3 regions of the Novacetimonas hansenii genome follow, and region 2 is predicted to be linked to each of the others. Evidence: riboswitches for the same ligand, from Rfam matches in the RefSeq annotation. Region 2 holds a riboswitch; each other region holds the start of a gene.
The links. Region 2 has a riboswitch for cobalamin ahead of IFJ82_RS09990 (carbohydrate porin). Riboswitches for the same ligand answer to the same signal wherever they lie in the genome.

Region 1: another riboswitch for cobalamin. It lies ahead of IFJ82_RS00070 (DUF1636 domain-containing protein); the one in region 2 lies ahead of IFJ82_RS09990 (carbohydrate porin).
Region 3: another riboswitch for cobalamin. It lies ahead of IFJ82_RS03360 (CbtA family protein); the one in region 2 lies ahead of IFJ82_RS09990 (carbohydrate porin).

Annotation. Positions count from the first base shown of each region.
Region 1 is NZ_CP062147.1:7,357-17,604, forward strand. Features, by position in the region: gene thiC (phosphomethylpyrimidine synthase ThiC) at 1-916, shown strand, start outside; gene IFJ82_RS00040 (branched-chain amino acid aminotransferase) at 1,292-2,383, opposite strand; gene IFJ82_RS00045 (nitroreductase family protein) at 2,681-3,514, opposite strand; gene IFJ82_RS00050 (NAD-dependent succinate-semialdehyde dehydrogenase) at 3,644-5,086, opposite strand; gene acuI (acrylyl-CoA reductase (NADPH)) at 5,419-6,405, shown strand; gene IFJ82_RS00060 (CbtB domain-containing protein) at 6,550-6,774, opposite strand; gene IFJ82_RS00065 (histidine phosphatase family protein) at 7,536-8,075, shown strand; cobalamin riboswitch at 8,094-8,350, shown strand; gene IFJ82_RS00070 (DUF1636 domain-containing protein) at 8,427-8,954, shown strand; gene cobW (cobalamin biosynthesis protein CobW) at 8,951-10,024, shown strand; gene cobN (cobaltochelatase subunit CobN) at 10,234-10,248, shown strand, end outside.
Region 2 is NZ_CP062147.1:2,265,308-2,275,555, reverse strand. Features, by position in the region: gene IFJ82_RS10020 (creatininase family protein) at 84-995, opposite strand; gene IFJ82_RS10015 (catalase) at 1,066-3,171, shown strand; gene IFJ82_RS10010 (SelT/SelW/SelH family protein) at 3,262-3,540, shown strand; gene IFJ82_RS10005 (ABC-F family ATP-binding cassette domain-containing protein) at 4,092-5,714, shown strand; gene IFJ82_RS10000 (hypothetical protein) at 5,948-6,169, shown strand; gene IFJ82_RS09995 (acyltransferase family protein) at 6,343-7,428, opposite strand; cobalamin riboswitch at 8,136-8,364, shown strand; gene IFJ82_RS09990 (carbohydrate porin) at 8,586-10,142, shown strand.
Region 3 is NZ_CP062147.1:782,748-792,995, reverse strand. Features, by position in the region: gene IFJ82_RS03375 (EAL domain-containing protein) at 1-1,463, opposite strand, end outside; gene IFJ82_RS03370 (lysophospholipid acyltransferase family protein) at 1,736-2,845, opposite strand; gene IFJ82_RS03365 (ABC transporter substrate-binding protein) at 3,313-4,578, shown strand; gene IFJ82_RS03360 (CbtA family protein) at 4,930-5,664, opposite strand; adenosylcobalamin (AdoCbl) riboswitch at 5,710-5,886, opposite strand; gene IFJ82_RS03355 (peroxiredoxin) at 6,645-7,235, opposite strand; gene IFJ82_RS03350 (lytic transglycosylase domain-containing protein) at 7,285-8,403, opposite strand; gene IFJ82_RS03345 (CorA family divalent cation transporter) at 8,677-9,741, opposite strand; gene IFJ82_RS03340 (DUF3597 domain-containing protein) at 9,937-10,248, opposite strand, start outside.

The DNA of each region.
Region 1 (10,248 bases), 1.3 Mb from region 2:
TTTCACCATCCATGCGGGCGTACGCCTGCGCCATGTGCCGCTGACGGCCAACCGCGTCACGGGCATCGTCTCACGCGGGGGGTCGATCATGGCGGGGTGGTGCCTGCACCACCATCGCGAAAGCTTCCTGTACGAACATTTCCCCGAAATCTGCGACATCATGCGTCGTTATGACGTATCATTCTCGCTTGGTGACGGGTTGCGCCCCGGTTCCATCGCGGATGCCAATGACGCGGCACAGTTCGCAGAACTTGAGACACTGGGCGAACTGACAAAAATCGCATGGGCCAAGGGGTGCCAGGTGATGATCGAGGGGCCGGGCCATGTGCCCATGCACAAGATCAAGGTCAATGTGGAAAAGCAGTTGCGCGAATGTGGTGAGGCCCCGTTCTATACGCTGGGGCCGCTGACGACGGACATCGCACCGGGATATGACCACATCACATCGGGCATCGGGGCCGCGATGATCGGGTGGTTCGGTACCGCGATGCTGTGTTACGTCACGCCCAAGGAACATCTGGGCCTGCCCGACCGCAATGATGTGAAGACGGGCGTCATCACCTACCGCATTGCAGCCCATGCCGCCGACCTTGCCAAGGGACATCCGGCGGCACAGCTACGCGATGACGCCATCAGCCGCGCACGGTTCGATTTCCGCTGGAACGACCAGTTCAAGCTGTCACTCGACCCCGATACGGCCTGCGCCTACCATGACGAGACCATGCCGCGCGAAGCACATAAAAGCGCGCATTTCTGTTCGATGTGCGGACCGAAATTCTGTTCCATGCGCATCAGCCACGACCTGCGTGACGCCGCCGCGCGGGAAGCGGGAATGGCACAGAAGAAGGAAGAATTCCGCGAAGGTGGCAACCGGCTGTATGTCCCCATAGCCGAGGCCGAAACGGCGGCGGAATAAAGAGGGGATTGGGAAACAGAAGCTTCAGGGTGCCGCCTTTTTCAATAAAGGCGGCGTTCCGCGCTGCTTTTCCAAAAGGGCTTCACCAGACCCTTTCACTCCTGCCGACATCCCTGATTGCCCGGTGTCCCAACAAAAATGCGCGCCCCTTTTTATGGGCGCGCATTTTCATGAAACCATATCTTGCGTCACCCCATCATGGGGAGACGGTTCAGAGACTGTTTAAAAAGTCAGGCGCGATAACACCCTGAAATTATAAAGATTTTTGGTGAAGCTTTTTCTAAAAAGCTTCAGAAGACGCCGCCTTTTTGGAAAAAAGGCGGCCCCCAGAAACTTTTCTTGTTTTTTATCAAGGATTTGTTTTCAAACACTCTCTCAGACGACCTTATGCACCCAGCCATACGGGTCGGGCGCATTGCCGCGCTGGATCGCGATCAGGTTGGTACGCAGCTTTTCCGTCACCGGGCCGATAGTGATGCCATCGCCGATCACAACCTCGCCCTGCTTCCCACGGAACCGCCCGATGGGGGAGATCACCGCCGCCGTGCCACAGGCGAACACCTCCCGCAGGCGACCACTCGCGGCATCGGCATACATCTGGTCAATGGCATAAGGCTCTTCACGCACCGTCAGGCCACTGTCGCGCGCGATGCGCAAAATGGAGTCGCGCGTGATGCCACGCAGGATTGTGCCCGTCAGCGGCGGTGTGGCGACAGATCCGTCATCAAAGACGAAAAACACATTCATCCCGCCCATTTCCTCGATCCAGCGGCGTTCCACCGCATCAAGGAACAGCACCTGCGCACAGCCATGGCCCTTGGCTTCCTTCTGCGCCATCAGGCTTGCGGCGTAATTGCCACCGCATTTCGCCTCGCCCGTGCCGCCGGGGGCCGCGCGGCAATAATCGGACACCCAGACGCTGACGGCCTGTTCGCCGAAATACGCTCCCACGGGGGAGGCAATGACCATGAACAGATATTCGGACGCCGGCTTGACGCCAAGGAAAGCCTCGCTCGCGATCATGAAGGGACGGATATACAGGCTTTCATCGGGGCGGGTGGGCACCCAGTCGCGATCCACCGTCACAAGCTGGCACACCGCCTCGACAAACAGGTCTTCGGGCAGTTGGGCCATGGCCATACGCTCGGCCGACGTGCGGAAACGCCGGGCGTTGGCGTCGGGGCGGAACAGGGAAATCCCCCCCTGCGCCGTGCGATAGGCCTTCATCCCCTCAAAGATTTCCTGCGCATAGTGCAGCACGGCCGCCGCCGGGTCGAGCGTGATCGGCGCATAGGCGCGCACCACGGGATCGTGCCAGCCCTGCCCCTCGGTATAACGGATGACGGCCATGTGGTCGGTAAAGATCCGGCCAAATCCGGGATTGGCCAATACCTCCGCCCGACGCTCCGGCGAAACCGGAGAAGGATTCGGTGAAAGCGTGAAACGGTGTGTACTGACGCTGTCCATGACCATTGTTCTCTTTCATCATGCGCGGCCGCCACGGCGACGTGCCGGGCTGTTTTTTGCGCATCCGGACGGGAAACAGACACAACTTCCCCAGAATATCCCGCAGGTCAAGCCCATGGCCCCATTGACGCATCCCGCCCCGCCCGATGGAACGGCCCGATCGGACAGCAGGCCATAAGGCGACGCGCCGCAGAATCCTCCAGAACCGGGCAAAGCCTGCGAAATGCCACCTTGCCGAAGATGTGCATGACAACAGGCCCGCCAGACAGCGCGACCGTCAAACCCTGCCCCACGGCCCTAGCGCAGTTCGAAGCCCCGGCGCACCAGTTCCTCGCGCAGGTGATCGCGACCATGCATGGCCCCGGCATCGCGCACGCGCGCGATCACCGTGGCGGACCAGTCCTGCCGGGACAGGCCCTGTTCGGCGCGAAAACGCTGCATGGTGGCGTCATAGGCGGGGATCTGGTCCACACCTTGCGCATATTTTTCATGATGCAGCACCGCCGCCTGCGGCAGGCGTGGCCTGATTGTGGTGGGCTGCTGACGGTCGGGATGCCCCACGCACATACCGAAAATCGCAACCGTGCGTGGCGGCAGGCCCAGTTCCGATGCGATTTCGGCGGGCTGGTTGCGCACCCCACCGACATAGACGATGCCAAGACCGAAGGATTCGAATGCCGCCGCCGCGTTCTGTGCCGCAAAGGAAGTATCGGCCACCGCCATCGTGAAGCTTTCAAGATAATCCAGCGCCACATGCGGCTGCGCGCGCGCATCGGCGGCATGTTCCAGCCGCGACAGGTCGGCCACCCATATCAGGAACAGTGGCGCCTGCGCGATGAAGGCCTGATCGCCCGCCAGCTTTGCAAGACGCGCGCGGCGTTGCGCATCGGTCACGGCAATGACGCTCCACGCCTGGAAATTGCATGAACTGGATGCAGACTGCGCCGCCGCGACCGCGACCTCCAGCGCGCCGTGCGGCACCGCGGCTGCGGAAAAGGCACGTACGGAACGATGGGCCATCAGGCCACGCACAACGGTGTTTTCCGGCAATCCCACATCCGGCGGAGGCTGGCGGTAACGCGCCTTCCACAGGTCGGACAGCGATGAAGAGGAGGTCGGTGCATCCGTCATGGCGATACCCCTTAACTTGTACCAAGGACAAAGGAAAAGGCTACCAGATCACGATCGCATCGCGTGGCGGTAGCCACGCGATGTCACACCTGCCCCCATTTACGCGCACGCCTTGTCCGGAACGTTCCGTCAGCCGTACGCGCGCACCGTCACCAGCCGCGTGTCGAGATAGGCCTCCAACGCCTCCGTCCCACCTTCGGAGCCATAGCCCGAATCGCCAATTCCCCCGAACGGGATTTCCGGCAGACCCAGGCCGATATGATTGATCGTCAGCATGCCCGCACGTACCTGATCACGCAGGATGGCCGCCGTACGACCCGACCCGGTAAAGGCATAGGACGCCAGCCCGTAATTCAGCCGGTTGGCCTCTGCCACGGCGGCATCAAGCGTGTCGTACGGCGTCATCAGCGCAACCGGGCCAAAGGGTTCGTCATTCATGATGCGCATGCCGGTCGTGACATCCGCCAGCACCGTGGGTTCAAAGAAATAGCCCGTATTGCCCACGCGCTTGCCCCCTGCGGCAATGCGCGCGCCCTGTCCCACCGCATCGGCCACCAGCGTTTCCATCATGTCCACGCGCCGCACATTGGCCAGCGGCCCCATCTGCGTCCCCTCCACAAGGCCATCGCCCACCCGCAGCGCGGACGCCGCGGCGGCGAAGCGCGTGACAAACGTGTCATAGGCGGGGCGTTCCACCAGGAACCGCGTGGGGGCAATGCACACCTGTCCCGCATTGCGGAACTTCGCCCCCGCCAGCAGCGACACCGCGCGGTCCATATCCGCATCGGCACTGATGATCACGGGCGCATGCCCGCCCAGTTCCATCGTCGCGCGCTTCATGTGCGCGCCCGCAAGCGCGGCAAGGTGCTTGCCCACCGGCGTGGAGCCTGTGAACGTCACCTTGCGGATGATGGGATCGGCGATCAGGGTCTGCGAAATCTCCGCCGGGGTGCCATAGACAAGGCCCAGCACACCCGCCGGAACACCCGCATCCGCCAGCGTGCGAATGAACTCCGCAGGTGATGCCGGGGTTTCCTCCGCCGCCTTGACGATGATCGAACATCCCGCCGCCAATGCGGCCCCCACCTTGCGCGCGACCTGGTTTACAGGGAAATTCCATGGGCAGAACGCGGCCACGGGACCGACCGGGCTGCGGATTACCTCCTGCATGATGCCCGGCGCACGGGCGGGAACGATACGGCCATAGGTGCGGCGCCCCTCTTCGGCCATCCAGTCCACGACATCGGCAGCTGCGAGCAGTTCGGTCCGTGCCTCGCCCACGGGCTTGCCCTGTTCCATCGTCATCAGCGCCGCGATGTCACCGCTGCGTTCACGCAAAAGGGCCGCCGCGCGGCGCAGGATGCCGGAACGTTCCAGCGGGGACATGCGTCCCCACGTGACAAAGCCGCGCGCCGCCGCATCAAGCGCACGACGCAGGTCGGGCGGTGCGGCATGGGCGACATGGCCGATGACCTGCGCCGTGGCGGGGTTGAGCACGTCAATCGTGCGCCCCCCCGTGCCATCGGTCCATGTCCCGTCGATATAAAGCTGTGTGTTGCGATAGGCTGTCATCGGCGTCCTGCTTTCGTTATCCGATCCATCATGTGCGAACATGTCGCGCCATATTTGCATGAGCGCACCAGCCCAGCACATATCCAGATCACAAAACAGACAGTTCACGCGGATGTCGCTGCACAGGCACACGAAAACCTGCGCCTATCGCGCGTCCGCATGCCCGGCGCCCGCGCACATCCCCGTGCGGGTCGAGCACGCGGGCAATCCGTTCAGGAAATTGCACAAGTTTTCGAGACCCGGTCATCTTATCCTGATTCATCACAGGTTACGGACCGCAATCTGGACAGGGGAGTACCCCTGCCTGCCATGATATCCCGGAGAGCGCGCCGATGTTCAACGCCATCATGATCGACAAGACCCGCACGGGATCACGGGCCAGCATACGCAGCCTTGAGCGCGCAGCGTTACCCGAAGGCGAGATCACGATACGCGTCGATTATTCCTCGCTCAATTACAAGGACGCACTGGCCATTACGGGGCGCGGCCCGGTGGTGCGGCGTTTCCCGATGATCCCCGGCATCGACCTTGCGGGGGAAATCATCGCATCGGATGACCCCATCTACCGCCCCGGCGACCAGGTGATCGCCAACGGGTGGGGATTGGGGGAGGAACACTGGGGTGGCCTGTCACAGATGGCGCGCGTACATGGGAAATGGCTGCTGCCGCGCCCCCGCAACTTTTCCGCACGTCAATGCATGGGTATCGGCACGGCGGGCTATACCGCGATGCTGTGCGTCATGGCGCTGGAAAAAGGGGGCGTCACCCCCGGTGATGGCGAAATCGCCGTGACCGGCGCAGGCGGCGGCGTGGGTGGTATTGCCATCGCCCTTCTGGCACGGCTGGGATACCGGGTGGTGGCCGTGACCGGGCGCGACGACCTGACGGGCTACCTTCACATGCTGGGCGCGGCAGAAGTGGTGGGGCGTTCGGCCCTGTCCCATACCGCTCGCCCATTGCAGGCAGCCCGATGGCGCGGGGCCATAGATGTGGCGGGGGGAAAAATGCTGGCGGCGTTATGCGCCAGCATGCGACCGGGGGGCGTCATCGCCGCATGCGGTCTGACGGCGGGAATGGACCTGCCGCTGACGGTTGCGCCCTTTATCCTGCGCGGCGTTACCCTGCAGGGAATCGACAGCGTCACGTGCCCACGTGACCAGCGCATGGCGGCATGGGCCAGGCTGGAGCGTGACCTTGATCCCGCGCTGGTCGATTCGATATGCGCAGACATCCCCCTGAAACAGGCGATCGCGACGTCACCGCGGCTTCTGGCGGGCAATGTGCGTGGGCGCATCGTCGTCAACACCCACGATGCCTAGGCCGCAATACCCGCACCATAATGCTGGCGCGCAACAGGTGGGGCCATCACGCCACTGGGCGCGCGAACACTCCGCCACAAAAGCAACCGCAATGGCCAACCTGCCGCCCGGAGAACCCGCCCGGACAGCAGCCGACAGGAAACGTCAGTGGCAGGGGAAGCCGAGCAGGTGACGTCCATCATGGACGAATTCATGGACATAATGCCCCGACACCAGCGAGGTCGCACCCTGTTCCGCGCCCACGAAATACAGCAGCAGCGAAGCAATCACGAGGCCGAAGACCGCCCACGGCAGCAGGTCACGAACCGGAATCGCGACAGGCGCGGAAGACAGGCCACCCGCAGGCAGGACAGAAGATGTGTGGTTCATGGCAAAATGCACTCCCTGATCAGTCGTGATCCCCGACTAACCGATTTCGGACCCCTCGGCAAACGCTTCCGCCCCCTTGCCGGTGGGCATCGGGCATGCGCACGCGGGGAAAACGCCGACGATGAAAAACAGTGACGCCGTTTTTATGAACGCTCCGTTTACGAACGACCGGGGACACAGGGCCACGACACAGGGGCGCCCGTCGCCTTATATGATCCTGCCCCGACAAGATGTCCCAACACAACGCTTCAACAAAAATCCCCGACCTCAAGAGATCCTGGCATCAAGATCTCAATGAGGACGCCGAAAGCCTGTTTGAAAACAAATCATTGATAAAAATAAGAACAGTTTTTTGGTGTTGCTGTTTTTTGAAAATGCGATGTCTTCTGAAGCTTTTTGGAAAAAGGCGGCACCCAAAAACTTTTCTTGTTTTTTATCAACGCGTTGTTTTTAAACAATCTCTAAAAATTATGAGATTCCCAGAAAATAGGTCGCCGATAAAAAATAATGACATGGTATGATGACTGCGTTTTTTCATGAGGGCCACATCCTTCAAGGCTTTTGGAAAGGAATTGTGCCAAAAACATTTATTATTCCAGTTGGTGATGCGCCCTGTCTTGTCACACCGCCCAAGGCGACAACGCATATTTTCATCAATCCGTTGGTTTCGAACAGACTTTCGCATGAAGCGACCTGAAAGACACTGCGCCAGCCATTTCCAACATCCCCCATTTCCCCCGGAACTTTGACACACCGCCCCCATGCACCTGACCTGCCTGTCCCTGCCCGCGCCTGACTGCCTGCGTCGCGCCATCATCCCCACACGTGATGACCTGCCCCCCCTGCCCCCCGGACAGGCGGCGCATCTGTGCGCCACGGCACCCGTTGCCTGTGGCGATGATACCGCCATCCCTGTTGCGCAATGGGCGGGGCGCACGCCCATTGCGCACGCCGCCCTGCGCGCACGCGACCACGGCGCGTGGCACGGCCGCGCCCTGCATGACCTGCCGGCGCCCGACGTCGCACGCTGGATCGCGGACCCGGATTTCGCACCGCCAGACGGTGAAAGCCTGCGCGCGGTGCTGGTGCGCGCGGCGGACTGGCTGTCGCGCTGCCCCACCGGGCATGCAAACATGATGGTCATCGCGGACACCATGGTCATACGCGCCCTTGTGCTGGCGACGCTTAGCACGGGGGCAGAGGCGTTCGCGGCCCTTGATATCGGACCATGCACCCGCACCCTCGTGACATTCCATAACAGGTGGCGTGTGCGTGAGGCAGGGGCGGCCATCACGTTTTGACACCACATCGCGGGCGCGTGTAAAAGCCCGCATGATGGTTCCCGTAAGGGAAGAAACAGGGAAGCACGGTGCGTGGCGCGGCAGGTTGCCGCCCGCAATGCCGTCACTGCCCCCGCAACTGTAGGTGGTCTCAAACATCCAGCAGGCCGTCCCTTTACAAAAGGGTGCGGCACGTCACTGGCCAGTCTGGCCGGGAAGGCGCCGGATGCGGCGGCAGGGACACTGTCCATGCCCCGGCCACAAGTCAGGAGACCTGCCATCATCGCCATGTCCCACACCAGTTCCGGGACATGGCACGACCACTGAATGTCGCAGGTCCGGCGGGGTGCCTGGAAATGCGGCGGTATCCTGATGTCCGTGCCATGCATCGGCCCCGATGCCGCACGGTCGATGCACCCCGGCCATGGCCGCCATCCCATCGGGATGACGCGGCGACAGCGCAGGACGACACGTGCAATGACCACAGGTGCCCCCCCTTCCGACGCCCCCCATACCACCACCCGCCCCGACCTTCGCGCCATCCATCTCCATGTCTGCGTTACGTGCCTGCGCGGGCTGCCGGTTGGCGCCGCACCACCCGGGCGCGCCCTGTATGAACAGATGCTGACGCGCACGCACGACACCAATGTCGTGGTGCATGAGGTCAAATGCCTTGCCGCGTGCGATCGTGGCTGCACCGCCGTCGTCGCCATGCCGGGGAAATGGGGATGGCTGCTTGGCCATCTTGGTCCTGAAAAGGCCGACGACCTGATGATCTACCTTGCCGCCTATGCCGCCTCGCACAGCGGCAGTGTCATGCCTTCGCGCCGTCCGGCCTCTCTGTCGGACATGGTGCTGGGCCGTTTTCCCGCCGCCCTCCTGACGGAGCACTCTTCATGACCGTATCCCCCTCCTCCCGTCCCGCCACCCGCGCCGCCCGTGCGAAGGTACCTGTCACCGTCATCACCGGCTTTCTTGGCGCGGGCAAGACGACGCTGCTGCGCCATGTGCTGGCACAGGCGCGCGGACGGCGCATCGCGATTGTCGTCAACGAATTCGGCACGCTGGGCATTGATGGCGAAACGCTGCGTGCCTGCGGGGTGGAAGGATGCCGGGATGACGATATTGTCGAACTGACCAATGGCTGCCTGTGCTGCACCGTGGCGGATGATTTCCTGCCGACGATGGAGGCGCTGCTCGACCGGGCTGATCCGCCGGAGCATATCGTGATCGAGACGTCCGGCCTTGCCCTGCCCAAGCCACTGCTCAAGGCATTCGGCTGGCCCACGGTGCGCACGCGCATGACCGTCGATGGCGTTGTCACCGTGGTTGATGGCCCCGCCGTCGCGGCCGGGCGTTTCGCCGACGACCCGGATGAAATCGCACGCCAGCGCCAGGCCGACCCGTCACTGGACCACGACAACCCGCTTGCGGAAGTTTACGAAGACCAGCTCCTTTCGGCGGACATGGTGATCATCAACAAGACCGACCTGATGACACCAGATCAGATCACCATGGTGGAGCGTGAGATCCGCGCCGAAATCCCCCGCGCGGTCAAGGTCATCCATACCGTGGACGGGCAGGTGGACCCCGTTGTCCTGCTGGGCATGGATGCGGCGGCCGAAGATGACCTTGCGGCCCGCCCCTCCCACCATGATGCGGAAGGGGGCGAGCATGAGCATGACGATTTCGAAAGCTTCGTCGCCCCCATTCCCGAACAGAACAGCGCGGACGCCTTTGTCACGCATCTGGCCCACGTGGCGGAAAAATATGACATCCTGCGCATGAAGGGATTCGCCGCCGTACGCGGCAAACCGATGCGCCTGGCGGTGCAGGGCGTGGGCAGCCGGTTCCGCCACCAGTTCGACCGCCCCCTGTCACAGGATGCGCCACGCACGGGCAACCTTGTCATCATCGGTCAAAAGGGCCTGCCGCGCGCGGCGATCGAGGCGGACCTGCAACGGACCTGACAGGACGGTCGAAAACAGGACCATCGAAAAACAGTCGCGGGGTTATAAAAGCTTCGGACGGATGTCGCTTCATTTGTAAAAAGGCGGCATCCACAGGCCTTTATGCCTTTATCAATATCCCCTGATGCCGCACCCCCGCCGCCCGGCGGTGTCCTTGGCGGCGCTGTCCATGAACACGAAACCGGGCACAAAACACAGAGGCAACGCACATGCATCTTCTGGCG
Region 2 (10,248 bases):
GCCCCGACATCAGAAACAGTTTTTTTACGCTCATGCGATCCAATCTCCTGGCGCCCCTATAGCACGCGGCAAAAATCTGGCAATCACGGAGAAATCGGACCATTTTGGTCGGTCTGGAGCGCCCTGACGGCTGCTGTGACCTGCATGTCCGTTCCCACCTGTCCCAGCGCTGCGCTTGCGGGGCGGGGGTCGCCGCCATAGACACCCTGCGACGGACCGGGAAGGGCGGCATGATGCAGGGCGTCCTGGCGCACCATATCCGGCTGTACCGCCAGCATCAGCGACGTATCGCTGAGATCGGCATGCGTGCCCACATCCGCCCCCAACCCCCGCCTGCGCAGGTAATCGGCATAGCTTCCCGCCACGACATCATAATATGCGCCCAGATAAACCACATGCGCGCCCGTGCCTGCCCACCTGCGGTTCAGCACCTGTGCCACGGTCCTGAGATCCTTTTGGTATCCCCCATGATCGCCCAGCAGGACGATGCGCCGGAACCCCTGCACACGCAGGCTTTCGGCCGCTCCCGTGACCAGTTCGCGAAAGACGGCGGGCGGGATGCTCAGCGTTCCGGCAAAGCGCATGTGCGACGTGCGGGGTGACGTGCCGCCTTCGGGCACATATGCGATGGTGGGCGCCACCAGCATGTGGCCCACCTCGTGCGCGATGCGCTGTGACAGCACGGTGGCGCGGACATTATGCTTGCCCACCGCGATGAAGGGGCCACTCTGCTCCGTCCCGCCCACGGGAATGATGACGCTGGTCCATCCCTGGGCAAGGGCATCGCGGATTTCCGTCCATGTCAGGTGTTCAAACACCACGTCACGCGGCGCGGTGGCATGCGCCCTGTCAGGGAGCAGGGTCATCCCCACCATGGCCCCCATGAGTGTACACGCACAGGCCATCGTGCGGCCCCATTTCAACATCCGTCGCATCGCGCCTTCATCCCGCCCCAGAGCCGCGGAATGCCCGCGCCGGAACCATCTGGCGGACATCCCGTTATGTTACCGGATATTTTACCCGGACCTGCCATGACTGGCGCGTCGGTATAAAGGAGAAGCGGCCATGAATGCCAGTGCCAGCCCACACCCATCACATGCCACGACAGGACAGGGGGGAGAGACCCACCAGACGGCGGATGATGCTGGCACGCCCACCATGACCACCCAGCAGGGCGTTCCCGTATCCGACGATCAGAATACCCTGCGCAACGGTCCCGATGGCCCGGCTTTGATGGAAGATTTCCATTTCCGGGAAAAAATCTTCCATTTCGACCATGAACGCATTCCCGAACGTGTGGTCCATGCCCGTGGGTATGGCGCGCATGGCTATTTCGAACTGACCGATTCCCTTGCCGATGTCTGCCATGCCGATATTTTTCAGCACGTGGGCGAAAAGACCCCGGCCTTCGTGCGTTTTTCCACCGTGGCAGGCGCCAAGGGATCGTCCGACACGGTGCGCGATGTACGCGGCTTTGCGGTGAAGCTTTATACCCGGCAGGGGAACTGGGATATCGTTGGCAACAACATGCCGGTTTTTTTCATACAGGACGCGATGAAATTCCCCGATTTCGTCCATGCGGCCAAGGAGGCGCCTGACCGTGCCTTTCCACAGGCACAGACCGCGCATGACAATTTCTGGGATTTCGTCTCCCTCTCGCCCGAGGCCACGCATATGGTCTGCTGGGCAATGTCCGACCGTGCGATCCCGCGCTCCTTTCGCTTTATGGAGGGGTTTGGCGTTCATACGTTTCGCCTGATCGACGCGCAGGGACGCTCGACCTATGTCAAGTTCCACTGGAAACCCCGTCAGGGCCTGCAATCCATTGTCTGGAACGAGGCGCTGAAGCTGAACGGTGCTGATCCCGATTTTCATCGACGTGACCTGTGGAACGCCATCAATGCCGGGGATTATCCCGAATGGGAACTTGGCGTGCAGTTGTTCGATGATGAATTCGCGGATAAATTTGCGTTCGATATTCTCGACGCGACGAAGCTGATCCCCGAGGAACTGGTGCCCGTGCGTCGTGTCGGGCGGCTGGTACTCAATCGTGTGGTGGACAATTTCTTTGCAGAGACGGAGCAGGTTGCCTTTTGCACCCAGAATATCGTGCCGGGGATTGATTTTACCAATGATCCCCTGTTGCAGGGGCGTAACTTTTCCTATCTCGACACGCAAACCAAGCGTCTGGGTGGTCCCAATTTCACGCATATCCCCATAAATGCGCCCAAATGCCCGTTCCATAATTTCCAGCAGGACGGGCACATGGCGATGCACAACCCAAAGGGGCGCGTGAACTATGAACCCAATTCATGGTCACAGCCACATGGCGGCGCACGTGAAAACCCCATCACCGGGTTCCGCTCCTTTGCACAGGAACAGTCGGGGGCGAAAGTGCGCCAGCGCTCTGCCGCGTTTGGTGACCATTACAGTCAGGCGCGCCAGTTTTATATCAGCCAGACCCCGGTCGAGCAGACCCATATGAAGGACGCGTTCGTCTTTGAACTGAGCAAGGTTGAAACGCCTGCCATCCGCGTGCGCATGTTGGCGCACCTGCGCAATGTGGATGAAACACTTGCCCATGGCGTGGCGGACGGGCTTGGTATTTCTCCCTTGCCCGCTGCGGCCAAGCCTTTCCTGCCCGTGCGTACGGACCTGCCGGCTTCCGATGCGCTGAGTATCCTGAAAAATGGCCCCGGCAGCTTTCACGGGCGCAAGCTCGGGATCGTGGTGAGCGAAGGTACGGATGCGGACCTGCTGTCTGCCGTGCTTGAAGCTGCCCATAATGTGGGCGCGGAAACCGAACTTGTCGGTCCGCGCATCGGCAATATCTGTAACGACCGTGGCAAGGTGCTGCCGGTCATGCAGAAGATCAATGGCGGGCCGTCGGTGCTGTATGATGCTGTGGTCCTCCTTCCTTCCGCACAGGGAAGCAAGCTTCTGCTGGGCGAGGCGACGATGCGTGATTTCATTTCCGATGCCTATGCCCATGCCAAATTCATTGGATATGGGGCAGATGCCGAACCGCTACTGGATGCTGCCGGTGTCACGGCCCCTGCGCGTGATGATGGTGTCATCCGCCTGAGCAGTGGGGGTGATGCCGCATCGTTTGTAAAAGCCTGCGGTGCGCTGCGTTTCTGGCCGCGTGAACAATACATCCACGCCGTATGATATTCGTGCCCCCATCCTTCTTTTTTGCCTCTCGACCCTTGATACATGTGCGGGAGGGAGACAATGAAAAAGAAGGACGGAGGAAACGGCATGGACGAAAAACCAACCATCACCATACATTACTGCACGCGCTGCAACTGGCTGTTGCGTGCGGGATGGATGGCGCAGGAACTGCTTTCCACCTTTGGCGAGGATCTGGGCGCGGTCAGTCTGGTGCCCGGCAGTGGTGGCCGGTTTGAGATCCATGTCGGCCCGCATATGATATGGGAACGCAAACGCGATGGTGGCTTTCCCGGCCCCAAGGAACTGAAGCAGCGGGTACGTGATATCATAGCGCCCGAACGCGACCTTGGTCATACCGACCGTTAAGAGAGTGTTTAAAAACAAATCATTGATAGAAAAGAAAAGTTTTTGGGTGCCGCCTTTCGATCAAAAAAGGCGGCGTCTTCTGAAGCTTTTTAAAAAAAAGCTTCACCAAAAACCTTTATCATTTCAGTATGTTATATCTCCTGACTATTTCAAATGGCCTCTAAGATACACCGCGCATAGGTGCAAAGATCAAAACGAGGCAGCCCAACGCAGCCGCAGGCTTTTGCGGACGGGGGCGCTGTAGATTCCTGTTATTATTGTCATGTAAGTTATTGATACTTTTGATATATAATCGGTTCCCGCTGAAGCGCATGCTGTCCTCATGCCTCGTCATGGGAGGAGAAGGTCCAGTCAGGATCAAGGGCTGAATCCGGTCGGATATTTTGGGGATCACCAGCATGGCCCCCACAGGGGCATAATGTTTCCCGCAGTTGGAAGCATTGATGCATGAGCGTGGCGGCAACATCTGGTGCGTCGCTATTTACGGGGTCCGGGGGGTGCGCGATAAGGGCGCTCCGGCTTTTCGCTCTCTTTACGTTATCTGGGGCCCCATGATCCGTCTCGACACCATCAGCAAGCATAATGGCCATCGCGTGATTTTCATCGACGCTTCGGCCGCCCTCCAGAAAGGGGAGAAAGTCGGGCTTGTCGGGCCTAATGGGGCAGGTAAGACAACATTGTTTCGCCTGATTACAGGGCAGGAAGAACCTGACGAAGGGCAGGTCCTGATCGAACGTGGCCTCACTGTGGGTTTTTTCAATCAGGATGTGGGGGAGATGGCAGGCCGCAGCGCGGTCGCAGAGGTGATGGACGGTGCCGGCCCTGTGGCAGCCATCGGAGCCGAACTGTCCCAACTTGAATCCGCCATGGCGGACCCGGACCGCTTTGATGAACTGGACATCATTCTTGAACGGTTTGGCGAAGTACAGAGCCGTTTTGAGGAATTGGGCGGCTATGCCCTGGAAGGGCGTGCGCGCGAAGTCCTGCACGGGCTGGGATTCAGTCAGGAAATGATGGATGGCGATGTCGGCCGCCTGTCGGGGGGATGGAAGATGCGCGTGGCGCTGGCGCGCATCTTGCTGATGAAACCGGATGTTATGCTGCTTGATGAACCGAGCAACCATCTCGACCTCGAAAGTCTGATCTGGCTGGAGCAGTTTCTGGCCGGTTATGACGGTGCCCTGCTGATGACTTCGCACGACCGTGCCTTCATGAACAGGATCATCAACAAGGTGATCGAGATTGATGGCGGTGTATTGTCAAGTTTTTCCGGCGATTATGAGTTCTATGAACAACAGCGCGCCCTGAACGAAAAGCAGCAGCAGGCACAGTTCGAACGCCAGCAGGCCATGCTTGCCAAGGAAGTCGCCTTTATCGAGCGTTTCAAGGCGCGGGCCTCCCACGCTGCGCAGGTGCAGAGCCGGGTCAAGAAACTGGACAAAATTGATCGGATAGAGCCCCCGAAACGCCGTCAGACACTTGCCTTTACCTTCCCGCCAGCCCCCCGTTCCGGCGATGCGGTCGTCAACCTGCGCGGTGTGGACAAGGCCTATGGCAGCAGGGTGATCTACCATGATCTTGACCTGTTGATCCGCCGCCAGGAACGCTGCTGTGTGCTGGGTATCAACGGGGCGGGTAAATCGACCCTGTTGAAACTGGTCACTGGTACTATTGAACCGGACGCAGGAACCGTCACCCTTGGCGGTAGTGTCAAGATGGGATATTTCGCGCAGCATGCCATGGATCTGCTGGATGGCAATCTGACGATTTTTGAAACCCTGAACAATGCCTTCCCACTTGCTTCCCAAGGGGTACTCAGGTCACTGGCGGGCAGTTTTGGCTTCTCTGGCGACGATATCGACAAGCTGTGTCGTGTTCTGTCCGGTGGGGAAAAAGCACGTCTTGTTCTGGCCATGATGTTGTTTGACCCACCGAATTTCCTGGTGCTGGACGAACCGACCAATCACCTTGATCTCGCCACCAAGGAAATGTTGATCACGGCCCTGGCCGATTATGACGGCACGATGCTTTTCGTCTCCCATGACCGTCATTTTCTGGCAGCACTTTCCAACCGTGTCCTGGAACTTACACCAGAAGGCCTTCATCGTTATGACGGTGGTTACACGGAATATGTTGCCCGAACCGGTCGTGAAGCACCGGGCCTGCATGAATGATGGCGGCGTCATGATCAGCGGGCTGTCAGGTTTGTCAGCCGGCCGGTTGCGACAGGTGATGGTGTGCGGCAGCCATGGGTAAGCAGGACGGGTATGCACAGATAAAATCGGGTTTTCCCTTACGATGGGAAAAGGGCGATGATAGTCCTGCATGACCGATAGGGTATGGATTACCAGTGCCTGACCCACTGAAAACCGTGGGATCAGGATATATAAAGAGATGGAGTGGGGCATTGCTACAGAAACTTCGGGAGATCAATCATGATCGTACGCTTCTGGTGAATGCGGGGGTGTGTTTCTGCGTGATTGCCATGCTTGGCCTGGGCAACCTGTTTTGCAGTTTCGTGCTGCATACCGATATGTCGTACCTGATGCCATGGCTGCTGGTGGGGGTGATATCCTATTTCTTTTTGCCGAGCCTGATTCTTTGGATCGCAACTGGACATCCATCCTGACAATTAAACTAAGGTGTCGGGAATTACGTGACAGATCGCAATGGCGATATCATGCTGCCCTCACTGGGTATGCAGCATGTGTCAGATGTTTTGGGGCGCAGAGGATAAATCGTAATCAACGGCTTTGGCGGGGACAGGTAACGCGGTGAGTATGGTGAAACACGGCATAGTTGTCATGATTTTTCCATATGCCGTAATCGACGTCGCAAGGGTTCATCAACAAATCGCATTACACCATATGCAAATATTGTCAGAGATGTCACGCTCAGCCCGATAATGAGTGCGGTCATGCCGTAACCAATGGTATGATGCTGGTAAAAATTCATGAAAATCCATAAGGCGACATAATGCGTCATGTAAAGTGGATAAGATAAGCGGCCAAGAAAAGAGCACAACTTCTCCGTAACGCCGAATACATGTATTCCCGCACCCATCATGATGAGTAATGGATAAAATACAAAAACGACCAATTCTTCCGCAAGCCATTCATGCGAGAAGAAAGGCATTACAAACGTCAGCACAAGCAATGCACCGAGGGCATAGAAATGTAGGTTATTTTTCCATATGAGGTGGTAACGATAAATGAAAAGACCTGCCAGAAATGAAAAGCTGACACGTGCGGCACCAGTCCAGAAGCCATTTGCATCCCATCCGTTATAAATCCATCCATCACGATAGCCACAAATGCCGAGCCACAGAGCTGCGATGCAGAGAAGAACGCCAAGTGCAGGCCGGGCGACACGCCACAAAACAAGCGCATATACGATACTGGCGATATATTCCCAGAACAAAGACCATTCCGGTGCATTGAGGCCAAAGAGATTGTGCGTGCGTTCGACCATCGTTGGATAGGGCACAACCAGAAGTGTTGTTAAAAAAAGCATGGCGATGCGGTCGACACCATAAGAAGCAGGCACCGGCATGAAGGGATCAAACAGAAAAGCCAGAAGGCCAAGAACCGCACCGAACACAACCATGGGATGAAGCCGGATCAGGCGATGGCGAACAAAACGTATGAAACCAAGGGTTCGTATCCTGTCATCATAAGCATAGCCCATGACAAATCCTGACAGGCAGAAGAAAAAATCAACAGCCAGGAAGCCATGTCCAATAAAATTCTTTGTATAGTCCAGGATAGCCATTTCCATAAAGTGGAAGATGACAACGGAAATGGCTGCCAAACCGCGAAGGCCGTCGAGAGCAACAAAATGCTTGCGGTGTTCGACTTCTGTTATCGCCTCGGCATCGGATTGAGACATGAGAGTCCTTTGACATTTTATCGTCAGGTCATAAGGCGGCAATATATTTCGATATTTTAACGAAATTCAAGCTTATTACAGCTCACCCCCGCGTGATCGCATCCGCCATGCTGATCGTAGGGCCAGAGCCCGCCAGGCGTCGATATAACCTGCGCGGGATCGAATAGCCATGGCAATGATGAGTGGGAAAAGAACAGGGGAGTGCCTGGCAGTGTCCGTCTGCTAACGAAGTGCAATAAGGATAATTTTATAAATATTTTCAGTGAATTAATTTGGATTTTGAGTATTTTTTTAAGTGATGTCATCCAAAATGATGCATTTATCAGCGATCTGTTTGTTGGGTGCTTGAGTGCATTTCCTGTGCCCATCCGGATTATGTCAGAAGGTCTGGCGCGTATGGTGTTGACGCTATGTGCCGCCGGATATTCCACGGGCGCGAGTTTGAGCGGCAGGGGGGCAGAGCATCAGTGTTACTGAAGCCCATGGCATGAAAAGGTGTCTTGGGACAAAGGCTCCGTACCGCAGGCTGTGTCCGTGGGGATCATCATCACCATGGTCATCGAAGCGGTTTACCTGCATGCCTGTCACCACGTCTTTTACAAGGGCAACGTTTTGGTGGTTTGTCATATGTTCTGTGGGCTGTATGCAAGGGACATAAAAGAAATGCATATGCAGCCTTGCTTTTTGAAGGTAGAGAATTTTATAAAGCGGGTTATCAAGTCAACGGTCCCGTGCGAACGGGTGAAAAGGGAATGCTGTGCAACTCCGGCTGGGGAAGTCGCCCCGGGGGTTCAGTCAGCAACTGTCCCCGCAACTGTAGGCGGCGAATGTTACAACCATGCTACCATCTGGTGGCAGCCACTGACCTCGGTTGGGAAGGCGGATGTGACGTGATGACCCGTAAGTCAGGAGACCTGCCGTTGAGTTCAGATTGTCGCCGGGCGGGCTGAGCCGGAGGCGGGTCAAGGTCTCATGTATTTTCTTCTGTAATGCCGTGTCATGGCGATGTGCAGGTCGGTTTCCCGGTCGGGGGCTGGCGGCATCTGGAATTGTTGCTTTTTTTACCAACACTGCCACCTGACAGGCTCCTTTTCATGATCTATTTCCGCTCCCCCTGCGTTTCGCGGCGCAGGGTCCGTGCATTTTTTGTCAATTGCATGCTGGCAAGCAGCGTTGTCGCATATTCACATGCCTATGCTCAGGCCCCCCAGACCCAGATTGAGGAAGACCGCGCCCGGCTGGGCAATTCCACACCATTGGTGGAACAGATTGACCCCGCGACCGTGCGTGATTCACAACGCGCGCAGGCTGATGCGCAGGAAAAGGCTGCCGGGGATGACAGGCTCGACACCAGCGGCAATCTGCTGGGCGATATGTGGGGGGCACGATCATGGTTGTACAGGCATGGTGTCACTTTTGATATTCAGGAGGTTGATGAAGTCTGGGGCAATGGCACAGGCGGCACGCCGTCGTCCAATGATGGTGCGTCAGGTTCGGGCACTGGTCCGGCCTATGACGGTGTGACCATGCCGACGTTAAGCATTGATACTGAAAAGCTGTTTGGCCTGAAGGGCGGATTGTTCAATGTCAGTGCGTTGCAGACACGCGGGCGTTCAATCTCGCAGGATCATCTTGCCAATTTCAATCCCATCAGTGGCTTCGAGGCTGATCGCTCCACCCGCCTGTTTGAATTATGGTACCAGCAATCCTTTTTGAATGGGAAACTGGACATAAAGATCGGGCAGCAGGATCTTGATACTGAATTCCTGATCAGTGATTATGCATCTCTTTACCTGAATTCAAACTTTGGCTGGCCGATGGCGCCTTCGGTCAACCTGTATGGCGGTGGTCCGTCGTGGCCACTATCCTCGCCTGCCGTTCGCGTCCGTTACCGGCCAAGCGAGAAGTTCACCTTCATGTTCGCGGCTGCCGATGATAATCCGCCAGGTAACCGTACCAATTCCTTTGCCATACAGAATGGCGGTAACGGCGCGGATCCGACAAATCAGGTCACTAATGATGGCAGCGGGACACAGTTCAACATGGGCACAGGCGCCCTGCTGATTACTGAATTGCAATACGCACTGAACCCACAGCCGGCTGATATGTCGAATGTAACCAAGGATCCGGGCTTGCCGGGTGTGTACAAGTTGGGTGGGTATTACGATACCGCAAAATTCCCCGATTATCGCTATAACAACATGGGCAAGCCTCTTGGTGGCGCTGATGACAGCACCGGGATCCCGCGCTGGGACCGCGGGGACTGGATGGTCTACGGCATCATTGACCAGATGATCTGGCGTCCGTCACTGACCTCGGCCCGGTCGGTCGGGGTGTTTGTGCGCGCCACGGGCAATGGTGGCGATCGTAATCTGATCAGCTTTGCAATGGATGCAGGCTTCAACCTGAAGGCCCCATTCCGTGGCCGTGCCAATGACACACTCGGGCTGGGCTGGGGGATTGGCCGCGCCAGTTCGGGGGAGCGTCAGTTCGACCGCAATGTGGCACAGACTGGTACTTACAGCCCGGTGCAAGGGAATGAAAATCATCTCGAACTGACCTATCAGGCGCAGGTAACTCCCTGGCTGGTTATGCAGCCGGATTTTCAATATGTATGGCATCCTTCGGGCGGGGTGCGTGATTATGGTGTCTCCTATAACCGTCATGTTGGTAACGAGGCCATTTTCGGCCTGCATGGCAGCATTACATTCTGATTTATGATGATAGATGCTTATATATGAAGATTATAGGAAATTAAGAATCAGGTGCGTGGCATGCCTCAAGCGGCATGGTCTTTTTTAAGTCCATGTCACGACAGGA
Region 3 (10,248 bases), 1.5 Mb from region 2:
ACCTGTGGCTGGTAATGCAGGTTGAGCATCCCCTTGGCCAGCGAGTCCCGCAGCGCGGAGCCAAGGACCAGCCGGTCCTGCGCCACCTGGTTCTTTTCCTGTCCGGCAAAGCGGTAGACGCCACGCCCGTCCGCCTTGGCCTGGCGCATGGCGGAATCCGCGTTGCTAAGCAGGGATTCGCTGTCGGGGCCATTGTCGGGGAAGCTGCTGATACCGACACTGCACGAGATGCTGAGTGTGTTTTCACCCACCTGCATCGGCTTGGCGATGGTGGAAATCAGCAGTTCGGCAAACTTGACGGCCTTGGCCTGCGTGCAGTCGGGCACGATGACGATATATTCGTCCCCGCCCGAACGGCTGATGATATAATCATCTTGCACCAGATCGCGGATGCGCTGTCCGATTTCGACAAGGAACTGGTCCGCATAGACATGGCCCAGCGCATCGTTGATGTCGCGGAAACGGTCGATATCCACCATGAACAGGTAGAACCGGCTGTCGCCTTCGCGCATGATCAGCGCGTCGATGATCTTGTGCAGCGACGAACGGTTGAGCAGGCCGGTCAGGGAATCAAAGTTCGACAGTTGGGAGATATGCTGGCGCGTCGCGTTCTGTTCCACCGCAAGGGCACAGAACGGGATGCAGGCGTCAACGATCCGTTCGGGCCAGCTCTGCGGGGCGTTGGGGTCGCGCGAATACAGCGCAAACAGGCCCGACACCTGGTTGTTATGCGTGCGGATCGGCGCGGAACGGCAATGTTCCAGCCCCAGCGACATCGCGATCGACTGGTAATTATGCCACAGGATATGATTGCTGTAGGACGGTTCGCGCTGGAGGCGGGCAAGGTCGGCGGGTTCGAGCTTCAGCCCCTCCAGCGCGTTGAAATAGCGCTTGGGCAGGCCGGGGGCCGAAAGGATCTGCAGGCGGTTGTCGGAATCAACAAGGATCAGGCACGCGACCGAATTGGGGACGAAACTGTCCACCCGGCGGCACAGCAGGTCCGCCACGTCCTGGATCAGCAGGTCCGCGGCAAGCGCCTGAAGCACGTCATTCTGGAGGATGAGGATCTTGCGCCGCTGGCTTTCCTCCGTCGCGTCCTTCATCACCGCGATGTAATAGGTCTTGTCCGTACCGGGAAGCTGCACCTTGGAGATCGAAAGCTCGCCGCACACATATTCACCATCGGCGCGCGTGAACTCCACCTCGCGCGAGGTGCCGACGATCTTGTTCAGCCCGGTCTTGCGGTTATGGGTGATGAAGCTGTCATGGTCCTTGCGATAATCGAGCGGGACAAGGCAGCTTACATTACGGCCAATCACGTCGGCGCGCGCCAGACCCCACATACGTTCCGCCGCAGGGTTGAAGAAAATGACGCTATTGTGCTCATCAATGATGACGATGGGGTCAATCGCCTGTTCCATGGCAGGCAACAGAATCTCGGCGTTAATCTTGGGCTGACTCACCACGCTCTCCAGCTCGCCCGTGCGGGCGGCCCCACACGTTTCAGGTTTCACATCATCTCGCACGGCCCGAAGGGATGGCCCCATGCCCGCACAGCCAGACGGCTGCGTTTTCAGACCGATATTTCCCGCCATGCGCCATGCATGAACGGACCCACATCATGCCCCACGATATCCGCTGCGCGAATGACGACACATGATATGCCTCAATGTTTACGATGTTTACAATATTTACGCGGTATTATTTTACACTGCGCGGCATGCATGCCGCACATTCAGGGGGTATGAAGATCCTGTGGCAGCAGGCCGCCAAGCGGGCGGCAGGCATATTCGCACGCCGCGGGGTCCTGTTCCGCGTTCTGCCGCAATTCGGCCGCACCCTGTGATACGGCGCGCCAGGCCGCCTGCGCCAGGGCCTTGCGGCTGGGGAAATCATCGGGGTCGAGCGCCGGGTGCAGCATGACAGTCGCCCGCATGGACCGCCATTTCACCAGCTGCCACACATGGGGGCCAAGTTCCATATCCCCATACCATGCAAAGACCGGGCGACGGGCACGGTTGACGGGCACCCCCTCCAGCCGGTCATACACCACGGAAACCGGCTGGATCAGTGGCGTCATCCCCGGCGGGTGCTGGCGCATGGCCTCGGCCTCCGGCGTGTTTTCACGCCCGCGCGGAATGCGGGGCAGCTTTGCAATCGCAAAGAAGGCCGACATGAACGGCAGCACGCGCGACCCGTCCGACGACGTTCCCTCGGGGAACAGTACAAGGTTGTCGCCACCAATCAGGCGATCCATCATTTCATCACGTTCGCGGCCGGTCGTGCTGCGCTGGCGACTGACGAAGATGGTCCGTCCAATGCGCGAGACGAGGCCCATAATGGGCCATTTCTCGATATCGCCCTTGGCCACGAAGTTCGAGGGCAGCACGGTGCCAAGCACCGGCACGTCAAGCCACGATGAATGGTTGGAGACATAGATCACAGGCCGTTCGCCGCGCGCACGGGCACGCGCGCCGCCCACGGACCCGGCCCTGCGCCCGATGACGCGGATATTCATGGACAGCAGGAAGCACAGCCCCCCCCAGACAAAGCGCGTCCAGCGGATTTTCGCCGTGCCGGGCACCAGCAGCAACACCGCCTCGAACCCGACCGACAGCGGCACCCACACCGTAATGGCGGCAAGGCGACCGATCCCGCGCGCGGTGCGTGCGCGTTCACGCCATGGCCCCTGCGGATGGATGCGCAGCGCCGCGATATCCGCGACATCGCGCGACGTCACGGGCGCAAGGGCACGACGCTCCCGCGTGGGGTGCGGCTGGGGCGTGGGTGTGGTGGAGGTATCGCGACGTCGCAGGATGCGGCGCTTAATGAAATCGGCAATCATGCCCTATCCATAGATCGGTGGGACAGACCGCGCCGACTGGCGTCGCGATCACTGTGGCAGGACCGACCCGCGCGGCCTGCACCGCAGTGCGGGTGCGCGCCGGCCTTGTATCGTCCGGCCCTTCGTCGGACGTAGCCCCCACCTCCCGGCGCGTCAAGTACGCCCACCCCCGACCGGGGGCCATGGGACGGGGATGATACTTTGCGTAACGATAAGAGCAGGGCGCAACGAGAAGGGCAGGCAGCGATGGTTCCGTAAAATATTTTTTTGTCACATCCTCCAGATCCCGCATTATCAGGCTGGCATTATCAGGTATGAATGACACGGTTACGCGATCACGCATCGCGGCCCCACACCCTCTTTGGCACGCCCTGCCATGCCGCGGGGCCTCTCGTGCTCCCCTCTTGCCATGTGTGCCCTTTACCCTGCGTGCCCTGCGCCCCCAACCAGCCCAAGGAGTGCCCCTGATGTCCGGATGGTCCGGTTACGGCCTGTTATCCGCCGCCACGGCTGTTCTGCTTGCCACCACGCCCCTTGCCTGCCACACGGCCCGGGCGCGCGATGATGTGCTTAACATCCTGACAAGCTGCGACCACGAGGACCCGGAACTGCTGCGCCCGTTTGAACAGGCAAACGCCGTGCAGGTGCATTTCCGCGACATCGACACCGTCGCGGTCGAATCCGTGATGTCGGTCATCCAGCAGGCGCAGCCCGGTGACTGGGACCTTGTCGCCACGGACGAGGCAGAGTTGATGCCCATGGCGCGCAACGGCATGCTGATGCCACTGGATGCGGCGGATTTCCCCACCACCGGCATTCCCGCCGCCGTGGCCGACCCACAGGCGGGATCGTTCGACGGGCACCTGTATGCCGTGCCGGAAAAATTCGGGTATTTCGCCCTTGCCTTCGATCAGGCGAAGGTATCGGCACAGGCATTGTCCGATATCAACGAAATCTGGAAGCCAGAGTATCAGGGCCGCATCGCGATCTATGATTCCTACCTGCCTGTGATCTCCTACGTCGCGCTGGCGCTGGGCAGGGACCCCGCGCAGCTTGGCGCGGAAGACATCCCCGCATTGCAGGCAAAGCTTGTTGCCCTCAGGGCGAATGCCGCCATCGTGGGCGACATGGCCACGACACAGCAGGCGCTGGCCGATGGGCAGGTGGATATCGTCGTGGGGGGCGGCGCATGGACCACGGCAGGCATCGGCCATGACGGCGCGGTGCAGAAGGGACAGCCCGCCGCCGTACAGGGCGCCAACAGCGATGGCGATGATGCCGATGCCCCGCCCCTGCCGCCCGGCGCGCATCCCCCCGCGCAGGCAGACGCCGCGCCTGTTCCTGCCGCGGCCGCGGCTTCTGTCCCTGCGCAGCAGGCGACGACGCCGGTGCTGTCGGCGCACCCGACCCTGACCTACCTCATTCCCCGGCAGGGCGCGTTGCGGTGGCAGCAGGCGGTGGCGGTGCTTTCATCCTCCCAACGCAAGGACATGGCGCTGCGGTTTGCAAAATACCTGCGCACGCCGCAGGCACAGGCGCACCTTGCCACCTCCTCATGTTACTGGGGGATGCCGGCGGACATGCGCACGCCGCTCGACCCCGCGATCAAAAATGCCCTGCATTGGGAAGACCAGCCGGCACAGATCGCGGCGACACGCATGCTGCCGCAGCTTTCACCCGACATGCGCCACAGGTTGCAGGCCCTGTGGACCAGCGTGATGCAGGCCCCGTAAGACCAGACGCACGGATCATGACGGACAGATCATGGTGGGCGGCAGATCCCCTCCCCCACGATGATCGTCCGCAGCCCTCAGGCGGGATGGCCCTGATACCCAGTACACCTGACACCCTATATAGAGGCTGCCTGAAAAGGCAGGCTTGATAACATACTGAAATTATAAAAGTTTTTGGTGAAGCTTTTTCCAAAAAGCTTCAGAAGACGCCGCCTTATTTCGATCAAAAGGCGGCACCCAAAAACTTTTCTTTTTCATCCATGAGTTGTTTTCAAACACTCTCGTAAAAAAGGCGTCGCATTTTCCAAAAATGCGACGCCAGCAACATCCCCGGCAACCTGTCCGGTCGCCTCAGCCGCGCACGACCCCATGGTGGCCGTGCAGTTCGGGCATACGGTCCACCAGCAGGCCGAATACAAGGCCCAGCGCCCCCCACAACACGACCTGCATGCCAAGGGCGGCCTCGCGGAAATGCCACAGCAGGGCGGCGGGGAAATCTGCCGGGACCTCGTTGATCGTGGGCAGCGCCAGTTGCAGCACCGTCACCAGCACGACAAACAGCGCACAGCCACACAGCCATGCGGACCATGCCCCCAGACGCGCCAGCAGCGCCCGTCCTGCCAACACCGACAGGATCATCGCACAGAGCGAGAAGACGACCATTTCAAAATAGGTCGCGGTGCGTTGCCCGATTGTTTCGGGGTTCCCCACGGCGGGCGGGTTGGCGGGATATTTCAGGTCGGGCACCAGCACGACCGCCACGAACCCCGCCGCCGCCAGCAACAGCGCCAGCATCCGTGGCGATACCTGTCCCACACGGCCAAACGCCACCGCAAACGCCAGCGCGAATACCCCCCCATACGCCGCGCCATACATGACGGACGCCGTCAGCAACCCGATGGAGGACTGCACCTTGCGGCTGACCAGTTCTTCTTCTGGCGGTTCACCTTCGGCCGCGTCATGCGCGGCCTCGAACGCGATGGCGCGATCGACCTGGGGTTCGCCGACAATCCGCGCGAAGCCAAAGGCGAGGAACGCCGCGAGAATCCCCGCAAGCATACCGCGCAGCAGGACACGCCCGGCCATCAGGCCCGCACCGGCAAAGGGAAAAGGAAGGGAATATGCATATTCATGACTCCTGCGGGGAAATCGCGTCCCCGATGGATGGAAGAAAGGATATCATGCAAAGTATCTGGCTTGGCAGGGTGCGCGCATCGACATGATGCCATGCATGCCCGCATTACAGTGGCGCGACCGCACCGGATTTTCACCGGCTTCCTTTGCATGAAAGGCCCGTTTTCATCGCAGGGCGCACCGCACAAGTCAATGCGGGGCAAAGCCGCCCCGTCGCGCCCTGCACAGCGCATCCCCAACGGGACATCCCAAAGCCTGCATTCAGGACAGCGCATCTTGGGGCAGCGCATTCGGAACAATGCATCTTGGGCAACGCATTCTGGGCAACGCATCCCGAACAGCCATCCGGGATGACCCGCCGGTCAGATGACAGGCAGGCGCGTGAACAGGCGCACCCTCCGCGCCCGCACATCACGGCATGCCGCGTTTACGGAAAAAGCGCCGCAGGATTCTTAGAAGCTGTTTGAAATGGTCATTCTTGATAACATACTGAAATTATAAAAGTTTTTGGTGAAGCTTTTTCCAAAAAGCTTCAGAAGACACCGCCTTATTTCGATCAAAAGGCGGCACCCAAAAACTTTTCTTTTTCATCAATGCTTTGTTTTCAAACACTCTTCTATTCATGAATCTACTGGAACTGTTTGAAAACATCCCCTTAGATAATGGAAGGGGAAATTCCAGATTTTACTTTAACATTTTGAAAATGCGACGATTTTCAGGACATCCTGGAAAATCTTTACCAAGAACTTTCAGGATCCCAGTGGGATATGGGGACAGTTTTTACAAACAGCCTGCTCGGGAATGATCGAAATGTCCGGGCGCTGCCTGTTTATAAAAAAGCAGCGCCTTTACACGGGGCCGTAAAAAACTTCAAAAAACCATTGCCGTTTCAATCGGTTGCTGGTCCTGACGTTTCAAACGATTTCCTGTATTCAGGGGGCCGGGGCATGTCCCGCGCGCCATGCCCTGATCGCCTCGAGTGTGCGACGGACATGTTCGTCAGGCGAAAGCGCGCTGTAGGTAAAGATGATTTTGCCATCGGGGGCGATGACATAGGACGTGCGGCTGGCGTAATGGACCACCGGCATGCGTGAATCATACAGCCGCGCAATCGACCCCGACGGATCGGACGCGACGGGGAAACGGCCATGGCATTCGCTGACGGAAAAACGGTCCAGTGTCTTGAGATCATCCATCGACACGCCGATCACGCTGGCGCCAAGTGCGTGGTAACTGTCCATCGCATCCGCGAATTCATGTGCCTCTATGGTGCAGCCACGCGTAAAGGCGGCGGGGTAGAAATATACCACCACCGGCCCGTTACGCAGCGCATCGGCCAGATGAAAGCTGAACTCCTTGCCTGCCTGCGCGGCGGGGGCGACGAACATCGGCGCATTGCTGCCCGCGGGCAGGGCGGCGCGCGCGGTGGACCATGCGACAATCCCGGCAAAGGACAAAACCCCCACCAGTGGCACGATAATACCTGTCCACGACCATCGCGGACGCCTGTAGAAATATTTCATTCACTTCATCCCGTCATGTATCGTGCGTCATGCGTCATGCGTCGTGCCCTCATGACCCGGAAATCGGTCCCATGACCTGACAGGCATGACTGCCCAGTTTCTGGCACGCCTGCAACGCGCTGGCATGCGACAGGCCCAGCAGGCGGGCGCGATAGACACGTCCCCGCCCCGCCGTGACCGAATCAACCTGTTCACGCGCGCCATGCAGCGCGGCGTTGGCGCGGGCATGCTGCAATGCCTGCAACGCCTGTCCGCGCGATCCGTAGGCCCCGACCTGCACCGCCCAGTTGGCGGCATCCATGACGATGGTGGGATGCGCGCCCACCGCCGACATCGGCAACTGCCCTGCTCTGGCGCGCGCGCTCCATGCCGCACGGACGGCCGCGCTTTCAGCCGACGGGGCCTCGGCCACCTGCAATGGCTGGTCCGCGCCGATCACCTGCCGCCCGCCACGCCCATGCCGGGTGCTACCCTGCGCGCGGGCCTGCGCGCGGGCCTGTGCCCTGGCCTCGATCATCAGGTCGGCCTGTGAACGGTTGACCGGCGACACACCGGCGATGCGCGGGCCGATAAAGGCCACATATTCGCGTGTTTCACGCGGCAGCGTATGGCTGCGGTCAAGGAAATCATCCAGACGCCCCGGCCCGCTGTTATAGGCCGCAAGGAACCCCGGCGAGCCATAGATGTCATACATCTGGCGCAGGTACGAAGTACCGGCGATGATGTTGTCATGCGGTTCATAGGCATCCGGCCCAAGGTTGTAACGCCGGCGCATCTCGTCATAGGTGGGGGGCATGAGCTGCATCAGCCCCATTGCACCGGGCTGCGACGTCACGAACTGCCCATTATGGAAAAGCTGCCCGCCGGATTCACGCTGCATCACCGCACGTATCCACAGTTCGGGCACATCGAAACGCTGCGCCGCCTCGGTAATATACGGTCCCCACGGATCTTCTGGCGGACCGGGCGGGGTATAGTTCTGGCGCGCGCGGGCGCGATAGGCATCGGCTTCCTGCATCATCTGCGCATCCGACATCGCGGCCTCGTGCGGTTTACCCGCGCAGGCCGCCAGCGCCACCAGCAGCGCCAGCGAAAGCCACCGCCCCGCCCGCGAACATGACCGCGAAAGGGGCCAGGCAGGATTTTCCGCCAGAAGCGAAGATGACATGGGCCGCTGTTATCCTGTTGCGATGGTCCGGCACGCCGGAAAGGGTCCACCATCGCGATGAAATGGCGGCGCCCCCTTGTACACCACCCCACAGGACCGATGCAACGCCGTCAGCCCTGCCCTGCGTGCCCCATGACCGGGGGCGCGGTGCAAGAGCGCCCCTGCGCAAGCCCCCTCTGTGCAAGATCGCCCTGCGCAAAGCGCCCTTTGCAAACTGCCCTGTGCAAACCGCCCTGTGCAAGCGGACCCGGATGGGCCGCCCCGGTACGCGCCCTATAGCAGCTTCATCAATTTGAGCAGCAGCCACGTAATGACCATGAACAGAAAGCAGATGCACCCTGCCTCCACCGTGCCGGCGCGCCCTTCGGCCAGGAACATGCCACCGGTATTCATGCCAAAGAAACCGGTCACGAACGTCGCGGGCAGCATCAGCGTCGTCACGATGGACACAGTATACAGCCGCCGGTTCGTCTCTTCCGCCTGCCCCGACGCCAGTTCATCCTGCAACGAGCGCGCACGGTCCTGAAGGGCGAGCAGGTCATCAAGGGCCGCGTGAATCTGGCGCTGCGAACGGTCACGCAGGTCGTCTTCCGCCCATTCGGGCAGTTCGAGGTCCTCGCTACGGAACATGCGGTCGACGGGGGACATGACACGACGCAGTTCGGTCGAACGTCGCCGCACCCGCCCGATCAGGCCGCTGATGCGCCCGAAATCCGTATGCTGGTCCAGCGTCAGCAGCAGGTCTTCCGCCCGGTCAAGGTGATCGTCAAGCAGCGCGATGTTACGCCGCACCGTATCCGCGAATTCCAGCAGCGTGCGGTCCACCACCTCCGCAGGGGAGGCAAACGGCTCGCCCCGCTGCATATAACGGTACACCAGCCCCAGCGCCGGCACCGGCTGGCGGCGGGTGGTGATCAGCAGCCCCGGCAGCACCGCAAACCGCCATGCCGACAGGTTTTTGTCATCTTCGGACATGCTGTCGTCAAAACCGGGCAGCGCGCCGTACACGATGTCGCCTTCCACCTCCAGCCGGGTGCCACGGTCGATATTGCCCAACGCCTCGCGCGCCTCTTCCGGCAGGCAGGGGATCTCCTGCACGCGGGCGCGCGTGGCGCTGTGGACGATATCGTAATGCAGCCATACCCACGCATCAGGCAGCGGGGGCGCACCCCCGGCCAGCGCATGCGCGACCTGTCCTGCATCCAGCTTCTCCGGCTTGTGACCGGGACGGCACGCGATGGCCCATACCAGGCCGTCCGCCTCGGGAAACGCCTCGGGGAACGGGGCGGCGGCCTCGTGCAGGGGGGCGTTCGGGACAGGGGAAAACATGTCGGACATGGGCGCTGTATCCGGAAGGCCGCAGGCAGGCGTCCCCATCTTGCACGATGGCCCCAACGGCGCAACAGCACGCGACGGGGGCGCGACCGGACATACGGGACAGGGCACGCGGCATAAGGCGGGGTACGTAAAAAAGGCGGAACCGGGATGGCCAGCGCGGGCCGCCCGGTTCCGCCCCAAAGCCGGGCGTGAAGATTACTTCATCAGGTCAGGAGAGACCTTGCCGCCATTTTCCGCCAGCTTGCGCAGCACCTGCGCCTGCAGCCAGATGTTCATCGCGGCCGAGTCGTTCGTGTCACCGGTATAATGCAGTTCCGCCGCCAGTTCCTTGCGCGCGGCAAAGGAGCTGTCGAGGCCCAGCAGCTTGAGCAGATCGACGATGGAGGTCTGCCAGTTCAGCTTTTCCGGGTTCTTCGCGGCCATCGCACTCAGCACCGCGTTGACGTCAACCGGGGCGGCGGGGGCAGCAGCCGGGGCGGCCGGGGTCGCGGCAGCAGGGGCCGCAGC